2 regions of the Paenibacillus sp. FSL H3-0457 genome follow, and region 1 is predicted to be linked to the other one. Evidence: predicted binding sites of a transcription regulator. Region 1 holds the regulator's gene; the other holds the start of a gene.

The links. Region 1 encodes Rex, which represses fermentation and respiration genes when NADH is low (regulators of the CRP and FNR family bind a similar motif). Its sites were predicted from a motif close to TTGTGAAATATTTCACAA; they were not measured.
Region 2: the regulator Rex is predicted to act here: its motif matches at 1,707-1,724, upstream of MHH25_RS28440 (formate/nitrite transporter family protein).

The regions. Positions count from the first base shown of each region.
Region 1 covers NZ_CP150283.1:4,287,862-4,291,290, reverse strand. Annotated here, with positions in the region: gene dinG (ATP-dependent DNA helicase DinG) at 1-1,333, shown strand, start outside; gene MHH25_RS18920 (redox-sensing transcriptional repressor Rex) at 1,553-2,206, shown strand; gene MHH25_RS18915 (amidohydrolase) at 2,193-3,429, shown strand, end outside.
Region 2 covers NZ_CP150283.1:6,459,486-6,462,914, reverse strand. Annotated here, with positions in the region: gene MHH25_RS28445 (FAD-dependent oxidoreductase) at 95-1,456, shown strand; gene MHH25_RS28440 (formate/nitrite transporter family protein) at 1,833-2,684, shown strand; gene MHH25_RS28435 (molybdopterin oxidoreductase family protein) at 3,112-3,429, shown strand, end outside.

The DNA.
Region 1 (3,429 bases):
TCGTTCGCAGTTTTCCGGGCATGAAAATTCGGTGCAATGGGGCTCCATGGTGGATCAGATGTTCCCGCTCGCTCTTGAAGTTAAGGAGCTGTGGGATCGTATGAGCGATGCCTTGTTTGGTCTCTTGCCTGAACGAAGTGATGCTTCACCGGGAGAGACGGGGCAATTTTCACTGCGTCTGAAAGCATCTCAGAAACCTGCAAAATGGCAGGAGTTGCAGGATCTGGAGAACCAGATCTATGTGACTCTGGGCGATTTGGTTCGCAAAGGGGACAAATTGCTGCTTGAAGTGAAAGAGGATCAGGATGATTATCAATCGGATAGTCTGATCACGGACATTACAGGACTGCTGAAAGATCTGACCACATTGAAGGAGAATCTACGTTTCTTCATGCGTATGGATGACGCCAAAACGGTGTACTGGATGGAAGCCAGCGGCCAATTCCGCAGCAAATCTCTCCAGCTGTATGCCGTACCTGTAGATGTGAGTGCACAACTTAAGGATTTATTTTTTGATAAAAAGAAAAGTGTTGTGCTTACATCGGCTACGCTTTCGGTAGATAAGTCATTCCAGTTCATGATTGAACAGCTTGGCTTGCAGGAAGCCGCCGAGAACAATCGGCTATTAACGTCGATGTTGCCATCACCTTTCAACTATCGCGATCAGGCACTTCTGGTGATTCCGCGTGATTTCCCAAGTGTGAAGGGAAGTGTGGGTGATGCGCACTTTGTTAATATGCTGGTGCAATCACTCGCAGAGACGGCAATTGCTACGCGTGGACGCATGATGGTTCTGTTTACTTCATACAAGATGTTGCGACAGGTCTATGATCCGCTGAAGGAGGCACTGTCTGGCAACGACATCTCGTTGCTTGGTCAAGGCGTTGACAGTGGAAGTCGTTCCAAATTGACTCGCAGGTTCCAAGATGCCAAAGCTACGGTACTTCTGGGCACAAGCAGCTTCTGGGAGGGTGTAGATATCCCGGGAGAGGCGCTAACCTGTCTCGCTATTGTGCGACTGCCGTTCCAGCCACCGAATCATCCGTTGGTGGAAGCCAAGAGTGAGTTGCTTCAGGAACAGAAGAAAAATCCGTTCATGAAACTGTCCGTGCCGCAAGCGGTCATTCGTTTCAAGCAGGGATTTGGCCGGTTGGTGCGTACAGCGAAGGACAGAGGAATTGTCATTGTTTATGATACACGGGTGATTGAAGCGTATTATGGTAAATTCTTTTTGTACTCATTACCTGGTCCCAAAATGGAGCATATGCTCACGGAGCAAATGGTTCCACGAATTACCGAGTGGTTGGAAAAACCTGCTAATGAACAAAAATAATGGTTGTTTTGTTCGTTATATCATTGCATGACACTATCGTTTGGCGTTAAACTTTATTAGATATTTCCGTATCCGATTAAAGCAGTTGCACGTAAGAACTTATAACCTAAATTACAAGGAGCATTCCGTATAAAATGTCACGTTTATCTTTGAGTTTTATACAGAATGCTCATCTTTTCATCTATTATTTTATCGTGGCCTTGGTAAGGGGGAGCAAGAATGAAATCGGATAAAATTTCGGAAGCGGTGGTACGACGTCTGCCTGTATACTTGCGTTATTTGAACGAGTTGCATCAGCGTGAGGTGGCTACTGTTTCTTCTCAAGAGCTTGGACAGAGGCTGGATCTGAATCCGGCCCAAATTCGTAAAGACCTGGCTTACTTCGGTGATTTTGGTCGTAAAGGGATCGGGTATGATGTATCCTATCTGATCGAAAAAATTCGTCACATTCTCAAAATCGATCAGCAAATTAATGTAGCTCTGGTAGGAGCGGGTAACCTCGGTCAAGCCTTGTCCAACTACAACGCATATCTGAAAGACAACATGAAGATTGTTGCTGTATTTGATGCATATGGACCGAAGATAGGTAGTCAAATCAACAGTTTGACGGTAAAACCAATGGATGAATTGACGGAAGCGGTTAAAATGGAAAACATTCGCATCGGAATTATCACGGTTCCGGATACGGAAGCCCAAAATGTAGCCGATCAGCTTATTGAATCAGGAATTGAAGCGATCCTTAATTTTGCACCAACCATTCTAAAAACACCGCCGCATATCCGCATTCACCATGCTGACTTTACAACGGATCTGCTTAGTTTGGCCTATTACTTGGAGACTGGAAAGGACGACGAGGAAGATGACAACAAATAGATGGGTAATTCACAACGGCAAATTTGCCGTTAATGAAGGCGGCACAACATGGAACGTGGTCCACGGATACATGGTTGTTGAGAATGACAAGATTGTGCATATTGGTGAGACATTGCCGGATGAAGACAAAAATTGTACCAAAGTGGATGGAAAAGGACTGTTCTTCCTGCCGGGTCTGATCAATACGCATGGTCATGCAGCGATGTCGTTGCTCAGAGGGCACGGAGACGATCTTGCATTGCAAGTATGGTTGCAGGAAAAAATGTGGCCGATGGAAGCGAAAATGACTTCAGAAGATGTATATTGGGGAACTTCGCTATCAGTGCTTGAAATGTTGAAAGGCGGAACTACAGCTTTCCTGGACATGTACGATCACATGGATCAAGTTGCCAAAGTTGTGGAGCAATCCGGCGTTAGAGCAGCACTGGCACGTGGTGTAATCGGGCTGTGCTCGGAAGAAGAACAATTGCGGAAGCTGGAGGAGTCGGCAGCGTTTGCACGTGAGTGGAATGGACAGGCAGATGGTCGCATTACAACCGTAATCTCGCCACACGCCCCATATACATGCCCTCCTGACTACATAGAGAAGCTTGTGCAGGTCGCGAACGACCTAAACCTTCCCCTTCATACACATATGTCGGAAACGCTTCGTGAAGTCGAGCAGAACGTGGCTGATTATGGACTGCGTCCTGTGGCACATCTGGAGAAACTGGGCTTTTTCTCTCGTCCATCCCTGGTTGCACATGCGGTGCATCTGAATGACGAAGAGATTGAGATTCTGGCCCGCCATGATGTGGCTGTATCCCATAACCCGGGAAGTAATCTGAAACTCGCTTCCGGTGTTGCGCGGGTACCTGCGTTGCTGAAAGCTGGAGTTACCGTGTCACTCGGAACAGACGGACCGGCAAGCAACAACAACCTGGATATGTTCGAGGAAATGAGACTGGCTGCATTGATCCACAAAGGTGTATCTGGTGACCCGACGGCAGTGCCAGCAGGCGAAGCGTTATTACTCGGAACGTCATACGGTGCCAAATCTATCTTCTTGAACAATACCGGAGCACTCCAGGTTGGCATGAAGGCTGACTTTATCGCCTTGGACATTGAACAGGCACATTTCTATCCACATACAGACCTGATCTCACATACAATCTACTCGGCTTCTGCTAAAGATGTTGAGCACGTATGGGTGGATGGAAAACAAGTGGTGAAACATGGCGAAT
Region 2 (3,429 bases), 2.2 Mb from region 1:
TCACATACACAGTTTCGAACAAGAAGTGAAATGTTTCACAACCATAACAACCTTATATTCAAACTCATTTATATATTTCGAGGAGGAACTTTTAATGAAAATCGCAGTTATCGGATGTACACACGCAGGAACCGCAGCCATCGTAAATACCGCCAAATTGTACCCGGATGCTACCATCACGGTGTATGAGCGCAATGACAATATCTCCTTCCTATCTTGTGGCATTGCGCTCTACGTAGGTGGGGTTGTGAAAGACCCTGACGGCTTGTTCTATTCTTCGCCTAATCAACTGGCAGAGCTTGGTGTTGAGACCAAGATGCTTCATGAAGTAACAGCAGTAGATGCCAAGGGCCATACCCTTCAGGCTAAAAACCTGCAAACCGGGGAAGAATTTGAAGATACGTTTGACAAACTGATCGTGACAACGGGGTCATGGCCTGTCGTTCCAAAGCTTGAAGGCATCGAGATGGATAACATTTTACTTTGCAAAAACTACAATCATTCCAACACGATTATTGAAAAAGCCAAAGATGCCAAACGTGTCACTGTTGTAGGTGCAGGATATATCGGCGTAGAGCTGGTGGAAGCTTTCCAAATGAACGGCAAGGAAGTTACCCTGATCGACAGTGTGGACCGGATTTTGAATAAATACTTGGACCCTGAGTTCACGGATGCGATTGAAGATACGTTGACTGGACGCGGCATCAATTTGGCACTTGGTCAAACGGTACAGAAGTTTACTGGTGAAAATGGCAAAGTGACTAAAGTGATCACGTCCAAAGGAGAGTTCGAAACCGATCTGGTTATTCTGTGCATTGGTTTCCGTCCAAATACAGAGCTGCTCAAAGGCCAAGTGGATATGCTGCCAAACGGCGCAATCATCGTGGATAAATATATGCAAACGAGTCAAAAAGACGTCTTCGCTGCGGGTGACAGCTGTGCTATTCATTACAACCCAACAGGCAAAGCATCTTACATTCCACTGGCAACCAACGCCGTGCGGATGGGTACACTCGTAGCCCGTAACCTGGTTCGTCCTACGACACCGTATATGGGTACACAAGGAACATCGGGTATCAAAATTTATGAGCAAAATATCGCGGGTACAGGGATGACGGAAATGTCTGCGGCTGACGAAGGTCTGATTGTTGAATCTGTCGTACTGGAAGACAGCTACCGTCCGGAGTTTATGCCAACGGCTGAGAAACTGTTGCTCAAAGTAGTATATGAGCAGGCTACTCGTCGAATTGTCGGAGCACAGGTGATGTCTCAGGTTGATCTGACTCAATCGATTAATACGATCTCGGTCTGCATCCAAAATAACATGACCGTAGATGAGCTGGCCTTCATCGACTTTTTCTTCCAGCCGCATTACAACAAACCATGGAACTTCCTGAACACGGCGGGTCTGCAAGCACTGCCTCCAATAGAAGTAAAAGCACCAGCAATGGTGTAAGGAAGCAGAATAGATGGTTGAACAGAGGGCATGATAAACGCCATACAAAGATAAGTCATGCTTGTCCGTAAATAAGAGGAGTACAATAACTGCCAAGATTACGAAACAAGGCGGATGATTATAAAGGAAAAGAAGACTGGCGAGTATATCGTCAGTCTTTTTTGTGATTTTTTTAACTACAAAAGGCCTTACTACACTCTTGCTGACTTAACTATTCAAAGACGCTCTGAAAGTATCTTTTTAAACAACATTGTGATAATTTGCACAAAGTTTTGCGCAGTACCAAGATACAATTGAGATATGGTATTCAACGCATAAACAATGAAATTCAGGTCGTTTTTCCAAACGATGAACAATGAAGGAGAGGATGAATGATATGGCAGCAAAAACACCTCTTGAGGTTGCACAATATACGGCGCAAACAGGAATGAAGAAGGCTCAATATCCGGTGTCTTCTGTACTGGTGCTTAGTTTTCTGGCAGGGGCTTTTATTGCGCTGGGGTTTCTACTGGATATTCGGGTGATTGCTTCTGCGCCAGCTGAGTGGGGAAGTCTGGTCAATCTGATTGGAGCAGCAGTGTTCCCGGTTGGATTAATCTTGGTACTCATCGGTGGTGGAGAGCTGCTGACAGGTAACATGATGGCAGTTCCACTTGCTACGATTGCAAGAAAATTATCTGTGGGTAGTATGTTGAAAAATCTAACCTTAGTGACGATTGGTAATTTTGTTGGAGCTTTGTTTGTCGCGTACGCGTTTGGACATGTGCTGGGTCTGACCGGAGAAGGTGTATATCTGGCGAAAGTGGTGGATATGGCTGGACATAAGCTGCATGACGGCTTCTTGCAAGCTTTCATCTCTGGCATCGGCTGTAACTGGTTGGTCGCGCTGGCCGTGTGGCTATCTTATGCTTCGGATACGATGAGTGGCAAGGTACTGGGCATTTGGTTTCCAACGATGGCATTTGTGGCGATTGGATTCCAGCACGTTGTGGCCAATATGTTCCTCATCCCGGCGGCAATCTTTGAAGGACATTATTCATGGGGTCAATATGTGATGAATTTCATTCCGGTATGGCTCGGGAATCTGACTGGTGGTGCTCTGTTTGTAGCTGCAGCCTATTGGGTGGCGTACCTGCGCCAAGCTGAGCCAAAAGTAAAGCCGGAGATAGCAACGTCGATCGAAGCTGTGGAGACGGAGGCTAGAGTGATGTTGAGTAAGCAGGCATAGAGGGCACAAAGCGGGGCATATATACACTTATAGCAGAAGTGAAGACGATTCTGATCTTGCTCGGTTCATGGCGAATATGCTGTGATGGAGCAGGGTGGGATCGTTTTTTTGTATGGGGTTCTTGTTGGAGTTTAACGCAAAATAAATTCGCCATGACAAGGTTCGGGGGAACGAAACCTGTTCATGGCGAATTTCGGGAGTGGTCCATGATATGGCATGAGGAGGAAGTGGGGAAACACTAGCCTAATGCCTTATTTTTAATTTACCCCTGAATTCTGAAGTTGAATCAAACTCAAAAACATTTTTTTGAAAATATTTTGAAGCCGCTATAGCGGTGAATATGAAGCAAAAACATACTGTTCTCTTTACGCGATAACCTCGAAGAAGATATGATATAGGGATAGCTTTTAAAGAGGGGAGCCTTACGATGATCGATCAGGAGAATGGTGTATTTGCGGCGGTGTGCCCGCTCGACTGTCCGGACACTTGTGGTCTGTTATTACATAAAGAGAACGGCAAAATTGTGAAGGTGGCAGGCAATCCGGATCATCCCATAACCAAGGGTGCCATCTGTAATAAAGTTAGGAATATGACTGAGCGGGTATATCACCCCGAGCGTCTACAATATCCGATGAAACGTGTAGGAGCCAAAGGTGAAGGCAAGTTTGAACGAATTAGTTGGGATGAAGCGATTCACGAGATTACGACCAAATTCACTGCATTGTCCGAAACCTACGGCCCGGAG